2 regions of the Rhizobium sp. KNZ2-6A genome follow, and region 2 is predicted to be linked to the other one. Evidence: predicted binding sites of a transcription regulator. Region 2 holds the regulator's gene; the other holds the start of a gene.
The links. The regulator PhoB, encoded in region 2, activates phosphate uptake and scavenging genes when phosphate is short. The targets are predictions, from matches to a motif close to TGTCATNNANCTGTCAT.
Positions count from the first base shown of each region.

Region 1: the regulator PhoB is predicted to act here: its motif matches at 5,717-5,733, upstream of olsB (l-ornithine N(alpha)-acyltransferase).

Region 1 is NZ_JBNDIC010000004.1:118,995-126,348, forward strand. Features, by position in the region: gene mutS (DNA mismatch repair protein MutS) at 1-808, opposite strand, end outside; gene ACPYOP_RS04550 (NADP-dependent malic enzyme) at 1,005-3,293, shown strand; gene ACPYOP_RS04555 (DUF5939 domain-containing protein) at 3,362-4,771, shown strand; gene olsB (l-ornithine N(alpha)-acyltransferase) at 4,790-5,668, opposite strand; gene ACPYOP_RS04565 (hybrid sensor histidine kinase/response regulator) at 5,900-7,354, opposite strand, start outside.
Region 2 is NZ_JBNDIC010000016.1:23,142-30,495, reverse strand. Features, by position in the region: gene ACPYOP_RS13445 (Hsp33 family molecular chaperone) at 1-895, opposite strand, end outside; gene argF (ornithine carbamoyltransferase) at 943-1,860, opposite strand; gene ACPYOP_RS13435 (acetylornithine transaminase) at 2,031-3,230, opposite strand; gene ACPYOP_RS13430 (GcrA family cell cycle regulator) at 3,655-4,188, shown strand; gene phoB (phosphate regulon transcriptional regulator PhoB) at 4,440-5,123, opposite strand; gene phoU (phosphate signaling complex protein PhoU) at 5,154-5,867, opposite strand; gene pstB (phosphate ABC transporter ATP-binding protein PstB) at 5,919-6,734, opposite strand; gene pstA (phosphate ABC transporter permease PstA) at 6,749-7,354, opposite strand, start outside.

The sequences.
Region 1 (7,354 bases), on a different contig from region 2:
CGATAAAGAGCGTGGAGGCGCCGCTCTCCCTTTCAGGCAGTCCGAGTGGCGGCCGTTCGGCAAGCTGGGTCTTTTCGACGTAAGCGATGGCGGCGGCGGCGGCGGCCAGTTCGGCGCGGCTGAACGTGCCGAAACCATCCAGCGTCGAGACGTCGAAATAGCGGGTGATGCGCCCCTCGGCGCTGGCGCTGTCGAAGAGCACTGCCGGCTGCGGAACGGCGGTGCGGCCGAGTATGTCGAAGACCGGCTTCAATTCCGGATCGTGGAACATCGTATCCGGCAGGATCAGTTCGCGTGGATCGATACGCAGGATATCGGCAAGCAGCCGCGAGGCTTCCGTTTCCGCCAGGCGGAAGACACCAGTCGAAATATCGATCCAGGCGAGCGCCAGCTGCGGCTCGGCGCCGCCGCGAATGCGGGTGAGCGCCATCAGATAATTGGACTCGGAAGGCGAAAGCAGTTTTTCTTCAGTGATCGTGCCCGGCGTGACGAGGCGCACGACATCGCGCCGCACCACCGACTTGCCGCCACGCTTCTTCGCTTCGGCGGGATCTTCCACCTGCTCGCAGACGGCGACGCGGAAGCCCAGTGAAATCAGCTTCTGCAGATAGTCGTCGGCAGCATGAACCGGCACGCCGCACATCGGGATATCCTGCCCCATATGCTGGCCGCGCTTCGTCAGCGTGATGCCGAGCGCGCGCGAGGCGTCGATGGCGTCTTCGAAGAACAATTCGTAGAAGTCGCCCATGCGATAGAACAGCAGCGAACCGGGATTGTTCGCCTTGATCTCGATATATTGCTCCATCATCGGAGTAGCCGAGGCGCGGCTTTCCTCCGAGGCAAGCTCGGCGGTCGAGAAAGCATCAATGCTGGCGTTAATACGTTCGTTCACGGAGGTGCAGTTTTTCCAAAAAATGAGGTGCCACCCTATCCGCGCACCGCTATAGAAGACAACAGCTATCGGGCGAGAGGGACCGGTCGCCCACAGGAGGTTTGGAGGAACTATGGCTGACAGCAAGAGCAAGTCGCGTCCGGGAACGGGGATTACCGATCAGGAAGCACTCGATTTCCACAGGAACGGCCGCCCCGGCAAGCTTGAGATCAACCCGACCAAGCCGATGGCAACCCAGCGCGATCTTTCCCTTGCCTATTCGCCCGGTGTGGCTGTTCCCGTAAAAGCGATCGCGGCCGATCCGGCCACCGCCTACGATTATACCTCCCGCGGCAATATGGTCGCCGTCATCTCGAACGGAACGGCCATTCTCGGCCTCGGCAATCTCGGCGCGCTCGCCTCCAAGCCGGTCATGGAAGGCAAGGCCGTCCTCTTCAAGCGCTTCGCGGACGTCGATTCGATCGATCTCGAGATCGATACCGAGAATGTCGATGAATTCATCAATTGCGTGCGCTATCTCGGCCCTTCCTTCGGCGGCATCAATCTCGAGGACATCAAGGCACCCGACTGCTTTATCATCGAGCAGCGGCTGCGCGAACTGATGGACATCCCCGTCTTCCATGACGACCAGCATGGCACCGCCATCATCGCCGCTGCCGGCCTGATCAACGCGCTGGAATTGACGGGCCGCGACCTGAAGACCACCAAGCTTGTCTGCAACGGTGCCGGGGCTGCCGCCATTGCCTGCATCGAGCTGATCAAGGCCATGGGCTTCAACCCGGAAAACGTCATCCTTTGCGATACGAAGGGCGTGATCTATCAGGGTCGCAGCGAAGGCATGAACCAGTGGAAATCGGCGCATGCCGTCAAGACCGACAAGCGCACGCTGGCTGAAGCGATGCAGGGTGCCGACGTCGTTCTCGGCCTTTCGCAGAAGGATGCCTTCTCCGAAGAGATGATCCGCTCGATGGCGGACCGGCCGATCATCTTCGCCATGGCCAATCCCGATCCGGAAATTACGCCGGAGGAAGTCGCCCGCATCCGTGACGACGCCATCATGGCGACGGGGCGTTCCGACTATCCGAACCAGGTCAACAACGTTCTCGGCTTTCCCTATATCTTCCGCGGCGCGCTCGACGTGCGGGCCACCACCATCAATGACCAGATGAAGATTGCCGCCGTCAACGCGCTGGCAAGCCTGGCGCGCGAAGACGTGCCTGATGACGTGGTCGCCGCCTATCAGGGCGCAAGGCCGCGTTTCGGCGCGCAATATATCATCCCGGTGCCGTTCGACCCGCGCCTGATCTCGGCCATCCCGGTGGCGGTCGCCAAGGCGGCGATCGAAAGCGGCGTCGCCCGCCGCGAAATATCGGATATGGCCGCCTATGCGCGCGAACTCTCGGCCCGGCGCGATCCGATCGCCTCGACGCTGGCACAACTCTATGAGCGCGTCCGCAGACACCAGAAACGCATCGTGTTTGCCGAGGCGGAAGAAGAGCAGGTCATGCGCGCCGCCCTCTCCTATGCCAATCAGGGGCTTGGGACGGCGATCCTGCTCGGCCGCGAAGATCTGATCGAAGCCACGGCCGAACGCGCCGGCATCGATCTCAATCGCCCCGGCCTCGAAATCGTCAACGCGCGCATTTCCAAGCGCGGCGATGCCTATATCGACTATCTCTATGCCCGGCTGCAACGCCAGGGCTACCTGCACCGCGATGTGACGCGCCTGATCCACAACGACCGCAATCACTTCGCCGCCTGCATGGTGGCGCTGGGAGACGCCGACGGCATGGTGACCGGCGTGACGCGCAATTATTCGACGGCGCTCGGAGACGTGCGACGCTGCATCGACGCCAAGCCGGGGCATAGGGTGATCGGCATATCGATCGTGCTTGCCCGCGGCCGCACCGTCTTCGTCGCCGATACCGCCGTGCACGACATGCCGACGGCCGTGGAGCTCGCCGATATCGCCGAGGAAGCTGCCGGTTTTGCCCGACGCATGGGCTATGAGCCGCGTGTCGCCATGCTCGCCTATTCCACCTTCGGCCATCCCTCCGGCGAGCGCTCCGAGCGGGTGCGCGAAGCTGTCAGCATCCTCGATCACCGCCATTTGAACTTCGAATTCGACGGCGAAATGTCCGCCGACGTGGCGCTGGACCGCAAGATCATGGAGAGCCTCTATCCCTTCTCGCGGCTCTCCGGGCCGGCAAACGTTCTCGTCATGCCAGCGTTCCATTCGGCGGCGATCTCCACCAAGATGCTGCAGGAACTCGGCGGCTCCACCGTGATCGGGCCATTGCTTGTGGGCCTCGACAAGCCGGTGCAGATCACCTCCATGGGCGCCAAGGATTCCGACATCGTCAACATGGCCGCCATTGCAGCTTACGGTGCCGGCTCCTGACTTTTGGGCTGGAACGGGCGGCCGAACAATGATGATGGCTGCCCTATGAAATAGGTGTAGAATGGGGGATGACTGAAGCTCAGCCCCTGTTCGAAGCGCTGCGCCATTCAGCGCGGCCGGATATCGTCGACGCAATCGAGCGGATGGCCCTTGAGGCATCTGACCGCAAGCTCAACCGCGTGAATGCGCTCGCCTTCGCCGGCGACCATGGCTTCGACGAAGAACAAACCATCAGCGCCTTTCTGCACGCTGCGCGCCTCGGCCTGTTCGAGATGTCCTGGAATGTGCTGTGTCCGGGATGCGGCGGCGTGCTGGATGCCAATACGTCGCTGAAGACAGTTCAGAGCGAAACCTATAGCTGCACCCTGTGTGCAGCCGGCTACGAGCCGACGCTCGACGAAATGGTCGAGGTCACCTTCACCGTCAGTCCGCGCTTGCGTCACATCGCCGCCCACAGTCCGCATGATTTGTCGCCTCATGAATATTTTCGCCAGATCTACTGGAGTTCGGGCGTCGACCTTCCGGAGGACGGCTACGAAGAAAAGGTCGATGAATTCCTGTTGGAAGCCTTGGAGCTGCCGGCGGGCGAAAAGGCTGTCATATCGCTGCAGCTGCCGGCCGAATTCGTCATTATATTTGAACCGGTTACCCATAGCGCGCAATTCATCGACGTAAAGGGCGAACCAACCAAGGAACGGCAGAGCATATCGCTCGTCTTTGATCGCACGCATCAGCACCACGACACGATCGAGCTTAGACCCGGCCCGCTGCGCATCGTCATAGAGAACCACACGGAGGTCCGCACCCTGCCGTCGGTATGCATCGCCAATGACGCACTTCACACGCTGCTCGGCAATCGCCGGCCATTCCTGACCGCCAAGCGGCTGCTTTCCAACCAGACGTTCCGCGACATATACCGGACCGATACGATCGACATCAACCAGAGGCTGAAGATCGCCAGCCTCACCTTTCTCTTCACCGATCTGCGCGGTTCGACGGAACTGTATGAGCGGGTCGGCGATCTTGCGGCCTTCGATCTGGTCAAGACGCACTTCAGCATCCTGCACGAAATCGTCGGCGCGGAGGCTGGCGCGGTCGTCAAAACCATCGGCGACGCCGTCATGGCCACTTTCCCGACGCCGGACCGGGCGCTCGCCGCGGCGATGCGGATGCGCGAGGCCATGTCGAGCCTCAACGAGGAACGCGGCAACGACGATCTACTTCTGAAGATCGGCATCCACGAGGGACCATGCATTGCGGTCAGCCTGAACGAGCGGCAGGATTATTTCGGACAAACGGTCAATATCGCCTCGCGCGTGCAGCATCTGGCGACGTCGAGCGAGATATTTGCCACGGGTGCGGTGCTGGAAAATGCCCGCGCCGCCGAACTGCTGACGACGCGCGGCTTGAAACCGCAATCGCATCATGTCGCGCTGCGCGGCATCACGGATGCGATCGATATTTTTATGATCCCCTGAGACCTATCATGAGATCTTTCAGCTTGCGAAGCGACCGGCATCCGCGCCGTAATAATTGACGTAGCGGTCCGAGATGCTGGCGATCGGCAGAACGATCAGCACATCGGTCGTGTTGAAGGCGTGGTCGACAACGGCGGTGGAACCGACCATGGCACCGAGGCGCAGATAGCCCTTGATCAGCGGCGGCATCGCCATCAGCGCTTTCTTCGGATTGACGGCTTCGACCGGCATCAGGTCCATGTTGCGGGCAAGAGACGGCAAAGCACCGACCGTCCATTCGTCCTTGGCGACGACATTATGATAGAGGAAGGACAGGGCCAGCGCATGCTGCTCCGGCAGGATGCCGGGGAAAGAGGCGCAACCGATCATCGCACCCATGCCGTGCTTCAGGGCATAGGCCCAATTGCCTTGCCACAGCAATTCCACCGTGCGCTTGTTCCGGTATGCCGGCAACACGCAGGAACGGCCAAGCTCCATGAAGCGCTTGTCCGGATGGCGGGCGAGCAACGCGTCGATGTCGAATTCCGAAGAGGAATAGAAACCGCCATTGGCCATGGCTACTTCCTGGCGCAGCAGGCGATAGGTGCCGACGATCTGGTCTTCCGAATCGCCCTCGATCGAAAGGTCCAAAACCAGAAGATGGTCGCAAATGGCGTCCCAACTATCGACATCACGCTGGCGACGCATGGCGTCATCAGGCAGTTGCGCGTTCATCTCCTCGACGAAAACGCGATAGCGGACGGCCTGGGCGGCATCGATTTCGCGCGCCGTGCGGGCAAGGCGCGTTTCTAAATTTCCGATGCGTCCGAGCACATCGCTGGCAACCGGTGCAACCGGTGCCTTTGAAGACTGAACCATTTCGCCCTGAGCTTCGCGATTCAAGATTTCGATGGACATGGCGATTCTCCCCCTACGGGCCGATATAGCGCCATAAACCAAATTCGTGCGACAGGAAAGTGACACGCAGCTTTGCTAAAAGCAAGAAGTGTGCCCATTTCAATTTTCGAATGAACACGCCGTCCCCAACTTAGCAGCGGCAATTGCCATAGGTTGAGCCATATTGCCGGCCACTATCGAGCATTGATGAGCCGGCTTCCTTAACCTTCATCCGAAGATGCGTGATGATGTCTAGGCGCGTTCGAAAACCGACCTCGACAGGCCCTGCAGCGTTGCCGACAGCTTTTCGGGATCGACAGGCTTGACGATGACGGCATCGGCCCCGGCCAGCAAAGCCTGGCGGCGGACCGAGTCGCGGCTGTCTGCGGTCAACACGACGATCGGAAGCGGCGGCAAACCGTGCCGACGCTCATAGGCCCGCAATTGCGCAAGCACGGCAGCACCCGAGCCGCCGGACATATTGAGATCGGTTACCAGCACCTCCGGCCGCGCTTCGGCGTTTTCGACGCGAACGCGAAGGCCTTCGAAATCCTCGACGAGGCGAACCCTGTGACCGGCCTTGGAGAGCATGGCCCTGACCAGCATGGCATTGACCGGGTCATCCTCACCGAGCAGGATATCGAGCGTGCGATCTTCCGCCTCCGGCGTCGTTATGCCGATCTCGGAGACCGCCTCGATAAAGGCATCACGCTTTTCCATGCCACGCATGCGGCCCCTCAGCACGTCGATCAGCGACTGCTCGCGCAGCGGCCGGATCAGCCAGGCGTCGAAAAGATCGAGCGGGTGGGTATTGCGCTCCTCCGGATTGACCAGGAAGATCTTGCGCAGGCCGGGCACGGCAAGCGCAGTTCCCTCACTAAAATACCAGGGCGCCATGCGGTGGTCGACGATGAGATCCGTCCATATCCCCTCCTCGCCCATCGGGAACGAGCGCAGCAGATCGTCCATGTCGTCGGCATCGATCAGCCTGCAATGACCGCCAAGGGTCCGGATGGTCTGCGTGATTGCATCGCTTGCGGCCCCTTCGGGCGCCAGCAGCAGGACGCGCGATCCCTTGAGCATGATGTCGCGCCATTCATGTCCACTCTCCTCGGCATCCAGGCCGACCGGAAAGGAAATGATGAACTCGCTGCCCTTGCCGCGTTCGCTGGCGACGCTGAGCCTGCCGCCGAATTCGCGCAGGATGCGGGCGGAAATGGCCAGACCCAGGCCCGTGCCGGCGCTTTTTTCCACGATCGTGCCGGCCTGTTCGAACTCGCCGAAGACCCGCGCCTGTTCTTCCTCGGTCATGCCGGGGCCGCTATCCCGCACCGATATCGTCAAATCCCGTCCCCGAAGGTCGACACGGACAAGCACGCCACCGGTCTGGGTGAACTTCACGGCGTTGCCGATGACATTGAACAGGATCTGACGCAGACGGGCCGGATCGAATTCCATGCTCTCGGGGACCTTGGCCGCGACGCTCGCAGCGATTTCGATGCCCTTTTCATGGGCCCGATGGGCTAGCATCTCGATGACGCCTTCCAGCAGGGGGCGCAAAGCCTCCTTGCGCGGATGCAACTGGAAGCGGCCGACCTCGATCGTGGAGAAATCAAGCAGGTCTTCGACCAGCTGCACCAGCGCGTGACCCGACTGGCGAATGCCCGTCAGGTAATTTGCCTGCTCCAAGGTCAACGGTGTCTGGGC
Region 2 (7,354 bases):
TCTCTTCTGCCGTAAAGCCCTTCAGCACACCCTTCAGCTTGTCGCGCGAGCACGAACAGCGATCGAAAACCGCCTTCGGCTCGTAGACGCGCACGCCACGCTCGTGGAACAGGCGATAGAGAAGGCGCTCGGTACCGACAAGCGGATCCGTCAATTCGTCGGCGTCGATGGTTTCCACCAGGCTGCGCGCTTCCGCCCAGGCATCGTCTTCGGCATGATCGCGCAGGCCGCTATCGCCATCGCCGCCATGGAGATCCGGCTGGCGCATGCGCTCGGGGGCTTCCGGCAGGAACTGGGCAATCAGGCCACCGGCCCGCCAGCGGTGACGCGGCTTGCCCTCGCCATCGCGATCGAAAAGCTCTGCGGCACCCAGGCGGACACGCGTCGGGATCTGTTCCGACTGGCGGAAGTACGTGCCGGCAATCTCCTCCAGCGAAGCGCCATCAAGCGCGACGATACCCTGATAGGGCTGGCTGAAACGGCCTTGATCGATGGTGAAGGCGAGCACGCCCTTGCCGAGCAGCTGTTCAGGCTCGGTACGGCCCTCGGCGACGGCCTTTGCCAGCGCCTCCTCATTGAAACGCGCATAGGCCCGGACATTCTCCGGCGTCGAGAAATCGGCGACCAGAAGATCGACGGGACCGTCGCCCTTGGTCTGCACGGTGAACTTACCTTCGAACTTCAGCGAGGTGCCAAGCAGGACGGTCAGGACGATCGCCTCGGCCAGCAGCCGCGCCACCGGCGTCGGATAGTCGTGCCGTGCCAGGATCGTATCCAGCAGCGGACCAAGCTGCACGGCGCGGCCACGCACATCGAGCCCTTCCACCTGGAAGGGGACGACATGGTCGTCACCGGCAAAATCGAATTGACCCAGCGAGGCGGCATTTTCGGCCATTGCTTTACTCCTACTGCGCCCGCGCCCTCGAGACGCGGCTCATATCCTCAGATCGCGCCCAGGCACCAAGCAAGAATCGACTTTTGCGCATGAAGACGGTTTTCCGCCTCATCGAAAACAACGGATTGCGGGCCGTCGATCACCTCGTCCGTCACCTCCTCCCCGCGATGGGCGGGCAGGCAATGCATGAACAACGCGTCTTGGCCGGCCTGTGCCATCAAAGCCTTGTTGACCTGATAGGGCTGGAAGACGTTGTGACCGCGAGCCCGGTGTTCCTGATTCATGGAAACCCAGGTATCGGTTACCACGCAATCGGCGCCGGCGACCGCACGATCGGCATCATGCGAGAGCATGATTTCGGCGCCCTCATTGCGGGCCCAGTTCAGATAGTGATCCTTCGGCTCGGAACCAAGGGGTACGGCCATGTTCATGCGATAGCCGAAACGGGCGGCCCCTTCGATCAGCGAATGCAACACGTTGTTGCCATCGCCCGTCCAGGCGAGCGTCTTGCCCTTGATCGGGCCGCGATGCTCCTCGAAGGTCATGATGTCAGCCATGATCTGGCAGGGATGCGTGTCGTCGGTCAGAGCATTGATGACCGGAACGGTCGCATGCTCCGCGAGTTCCAGCAGGCGCGAGTGATCGGTCGTGCGGATCATGATGGCGTCGACATAGCGCGACAGCACCTTCGCCGTGTCGCCGATCGTCTCGGCGCGGCCGAGCTGCATTTCGGTGCCGGAGAGGAACAGCGTCTCGCCGCCCAGCTGGCGCATGCCGACATCGAAGGAGACGCGGGTTCGAGTGGACGGCTTCTCGAAGATCATCGCCAGCATCTTGCCGGCCAGCGGCTTGTCGGCCGTGCCAGCCTTCTGCGCCTGCTTTCGCACGATCGCATCGTCGATGATATCGCGCAGATCTGCAGCCGGAACGGCAGAGAGATCGAGAAAGTGTTTCGGAGAAGCCATGTCCTTACCTGTACTCCAGAAAAAACAATAACGCCCGCGTGGGGCACGCATAACCCCTTAAATCGCCATCGATTTAAGGGAAGGCTTATGCGATTTCTAAGTATTACCGCGTCCTTTGCGCGTCGCTTCGACGCGCGGCGCGGTAACCGCCCCGACTGCGGGCGCTGAGTTCAAGCCGATTTCTTGATGCGGGCCGTGCGCACACGCTCGGCGGCGCGCTCGAGGCGAGCGAGACCCTCGCGCGCTTCCTCGGCGGTCACGACCAGCGGCGGCAGGAGGCGGATGACGTTATCGCCAGCCGGCACACCCAGCAGATGCTCGGCGCGGACCGCCTGCAGCAGCTCCGCCTGCGGAATTGCCGCCTTGATGCCGAGCATCAGGCCTTCGCCACGAACATCCTCGATGATGTCGGGAAAACGGTCCTTCAGCGAGGCGAGACCCTGGCGGAACACCAGAGCGATATCGCGCACATGCTGCAGGAAGCCGTCGGCGAGCACGATGTCCAGCACCGCATTGCCGACTGCCATGGCAAGTGGATTGCCGCCATAGGTCGAGCCGTGCGTGCCCGCCTTCATGCCCGAGGCGGCTTCCGCCGTCGCGAGGCAGGCACCCAGCGGGAAACCGCCGCCGATGCCCTTGGCAACGGCCATGATATCAGGCTTGATCCCAGCCCATTCATAGGCGAAGAGCTTGCCGGTGCGGCCGACGCCGCACTGCACTTCGTCAAGAACCAGCAGCAGGCCATGCTCGTCGCAGATCTCCCGCAGGCCACGCAGGAACTCGTTGGTCGCGGGACGGATGCCGCCCTCGCCCTGAACCGGCTCGATCAGGATCGCGGCCGTCGCGTCGGTGATGGCCGCGCGAACGGCATCGAGGTCACCGAACGGCACCTGATCGAAACCCGGCGCCTTCGGGCCGAAGCCTTCGATATACTTCTCCTGGCCGCCGGCGGCGATCGTCGCGATCGTGCGGCCGTGGAAGGCGCCTTCGAAGGTGATGATGTGGAACTTTTCGGGATGTCCCTTGGCGAATTGATAGCGCCGCGCCGTCTTGATGGCGCATTCCAGCGCCTCCGCGCCCGAATTGGTGAAGAACACCTTGTCGGCGAAGGTCACTTCCGTCAGCCGCTTCGACAGCTTTTCCTGGCCGGGTACTTCATAGAGGTTGGACAGGTGCCAGACCTTGTCGGCCTGCGCCTTTAGTTCGGCAACCAGATGCGGATGAGCATGACCCAGCGAATTGACCGCAACGCCGGCTGCGAAATCGAGATAGCGTTCGCCATTTTCGGTAACCAGCCAGACGCCCTCGCCTCGCTCGAACCGCAGCGGAGCACGCAGATAGGTATCGTAAAGCGGCGCGGTCTCTGCCATGGCATGTCTCCTCGATCACAACCCTAAGGACCAATCGCTTCCATTCGATGAAACGGGTCCGAAAAAATCAAAAATGCCGCCTTGCGGCGGCCTGGGCACTATTGATGTTTTGCACCGCGATGTCAACAAAACTGGCGATTTAGCAGGTGCGAGAAAGCGCTGGCGGCCAAAAGAGATGCGTTCGGCACTGCCTATTGCAGAAATGCCACGCCGGGGCAGCAAGTTGGGGAAAACCTCGAAATCGATTCCTCAAGATTCCCGCGACTCTTGTCACGGAGTCAGCCTCACACTAGGTTAAAAACCAATTGCTAGACTGCATGCGGCGGAACTAGTCACCACAATTTTAAAGCGTTTCGTGCCTCGATCCCATGCGAGGCAATGGTGAGGGATTCTGCCATCGGAAACGCGACAGCGGAGACAGGGCATGAATTGGACAGACGAACGCGTCGAGAAGCTGAAGAAGCTATGGTCCGAAGGGTTAAGCGCCAGCCAGATCGCTGCGCAGCTTGGCGGCGTGAGCCGTAATGCCGTCATCGGCAAGGTGCACCGCCTGAACCTTCCCGGCCGAGCGAAGGCGGGCGGCACGGCGACTGCGGCACGTACGCCGAAGCGCAGCAGTGCCGCGCCCCGCGCTCCGAATTACACGTCTCGCGTCGCAACCCGCACGATTACCCGCCAGCAGGGCGCGACCATGCTGAAGGAAGAAATCGAAGTCGATGCCGTCAACGAGATCCAATATCGCCCGGCCTCGAACGTCGTCGTTCCGATTTCCCGCCGTCTCGGCCTGACGGAGCTTACGGAGCGCACCTGCAAGTGGCCGGTGGGCGACCCGCTGAAGGACGATTTCCACTTCTGCGGCAACGAAAGCCCGGATTCATCGCCCTATTGCACCTACCATCAGCGCCTGGCCTACCAGCCAGTGCACGAACGGCGTCGGCCGGCTCAGCCGCGCGGCTGAGATGCTCAGAGCATTCCCGCATCCCGGACGGAAAACCGCTCCGCACTTTTCCTGGAAATGCTCCCATGACTGAGATAAAGAAACGGGCCCTTCGGGGCCCGTTTTCTGTTTCCGCCGCTACTGCATAATTCCCTAAATCGAAATCGATTTAAGGGAAAATTATGCAGCATTCCAAGGTGTTACAGCGACCTTAGCACGTCTTGAAAGACGCGCGGCGCTGTAATGTCGAGTGCCTGATCGGGTATTCCCGCTCAGGCTTCCATGGAGTAGCCCGCGCCGCGAACGGTGCGGATGACATCCTGCATATTGGAGAAATTGAGCGCCTTGCGCAGGCGGCCGACATGGACGTCGACAGTGCGTTCGTCGACATAGATATCGTGCCCCCATACGCCGTCCAGCAGCTGCGAGCGCGAGAAGACGCGGCCCGGCGAGGACATCAGGAATTCCAGCAGGCGGAATTCCGTCGGCCCCAACCGCACTTCGCGGCTCTTGCGGTGGACGCGATGGGTTTCGCGGTCCAGCTCGATATCGCCGCAACGCAGCACCGTGGAGAGAACCTCCGGTCGGGCACGCCGCAGCATCGCCTTGACGCGGGCCATCAGCTCCGGCGTCGAGAACGGCTTGACGACATAATCGTCCGCGCCGGTGGAAAGCCCGCGCACGCGCTCGCTTTCCTCGCCACGGGCCGTCAGCATGATGATCGGCAGGCGCTCCGTCTCCGGCCGCATACGCAGCCGGCGGCAGAGCTCGATGCCCGATACGCCGGGGAGCATCCAGTCGAGGATCAAGAGATCGGGGATGCGCTCCTGGAGACGCAGCTCGGCCTCATCGCCTCTGAGGATCGTGTCGACCTCGAAGCCTTCGGCCTCAAGATTGTAGCGCAGCAGAACGCTCAGCGCTTCCTCGTCTTCTACAACAGCAACTCTCGGAACCATGCGCCTTTGGTCTCCTTTTTCGCTTCCAGATTATTCCGTCACCGCGCCGACGGTATTGGCGGTATCGTCCTTCGGGCGCTCGCCTTCCGGCTGCGCGCCTGTCGCCATGTAATAGATCGTCTCGGCGATGTTGGTGGCATGGTCGCCGATGCGCTCGATGTTCTTGGCGCAGAATAGAAGATGCGTGCAGGTGGTGATATTGCGCGGATCTTCCATCATGTAGGTCAGCATCTCGCGGAAGAGCGAGGTGTACATGGCGTCGATTTCCTCGTCGCGCTCACGGATCGATACGGCCTTGTCGGGCGAACGGGTGGCGTAGACGTCCAGAACTTCCTTGAGCTGGCTCAGCGCCAGTTCGGAGAGGTGCTCGATGCCGCGGGCGAGACGACGCGGAACGCCGGTGCCTTGCACGGCGATGACGCGCTTGGCGGTATTCTTGCCGAGATCGCCGACGCGCTCCAGATCGGAAGCGATGCGGATCGAGCCCATGATCTCGCGCAGGTCGGCGGCCATCGGCTGACGACGGGCGATGGTGACAATCGCCTTGTCGCCGACCTCGCGCTCGGCATGGTCGAGAACGACGTCGTCTGAGATGACCTTCTGCGCAAGGGCGGCATCGCTTTGGACCAATGCGCGTACGCTGTCGCTGACCATCTGCTCGGCCAGGCCGCCCATTTCCGCAATGCGGCGCGTCAGGAACTTCAGGTCTTCGTCATAGGCAGAGAGAATGTGTGTGGAGACCATTTTTCTATCCTCAAGGTGAACTGTGTGAAAGGGTCCGCGCGCCTGCCATCATCAACCAAAACGGCCCATGATGTAATCCTGCGTGCGGTAATCGTCGGGATTGGTGAACATTTTATCGGTGTCGTTCTCCTCAACCAGATGGCCGAGATGGAACATTGCGGTGCGCTGCGAAACGCGGGCTGCCTGCTGCATGGAATGCGTCACGATGACGATCGTGAAGTTTTCCCGCAGCTCATGAATAAGATCCTCGACCTTGGCGGTTGCGATCGGATCGAGCGCCGAGCACGGCTCGTCCATCAGGATGACTTCCGGACTGACGGCAACGGCGCGCGCGATGCACAGGCGCTGCTGCTGACCGCCCGAAAGGCTCGTGCCGGCATCATGGAGCCTGTCCTTGACCTCGCCCCAAAGACCCGCCTTCTGCAGGCTGGTCTCGACGATATGATTAAGATCGGCCTTGGAGCGATGCAGGCCATGGATGCGCGGCCCATAGGCGACGTTCTCATAGATCGACTTCGGAAACGGGTTGGGCTTCTGGAAGACCATGCCGACGCGCGCGCGCAGCTCCACCACGTCGATGCTGTTGTCGTAGACGTCCTGATCGTCGAGCGTGATCTTGCCGGTGACGCGGCAGGTCTCGATCGTGTCGTTCATGCGGTTGAGGCAGCGCAGGAAGGTGGACTTGCCGCAGCCGGAAGGGCCGATGAGCGCCGTCACCGTATTGGCGCGGATCTTCAGGTTGACGTCGAAGAGCGCGCGCTTGTCCCCATAGAAAACCGAGACGTCCTGGCCGATCATCTTGTAGGGGATCGTGGTCATCTTCTTGGCCAAGGCTCTTTCGCTTGCGGCTTCGCTCATCATGTTCATTCCTCGGCCCTCCCTTACCAGCGCCGTTCGAAGCGGCGGCGCAGCAGGATGGCGCCGATGTTCATTGCGACGAGGAAGAAAAGCAGGACGATGATGGCGCCGGACGTTCTTTCGACGAAGGCACGCTCGGCTTCGCTGGCCCACATGTAGATCTGCACCGGCAGCGCCGTCGAGGGATCGAGCGGCGATGTCGGATAATTGGCGACGAAGGCGACCATGCCGATCAAGAGCAGCGGCGCCGTCTCCCCGAGCGCATGGGCAAGCCCGAGGATGGTGCCTGTCAGGATGCCTGGCATGGCGAGCGGCAGGACATGATGGAAGACCACCTGCATGCGCGATGCGCCAAGACCGAGCGCGGCGCTGCGGATCGACGGCGGCACGGCGCGCAACGCAGAACGCGTCGCGATGATGATCATCGGCAGCGTCATCAGGCTCAAAACCAGCCCGCCGACGAGCGAGGCAGAGCGCGGCAGCCCCATCATGTTGATAAAGACCGAGAGGCCCAGCAGGCCATAGACGATGGAGGGCACGGCGGCGAGATTGTTGATATTGACCTCGATCAGGTCCGTCAGCCGGTTCTTCGGCGCGAACTCCTCCAGATAGATCGAGGCGGCAACGCC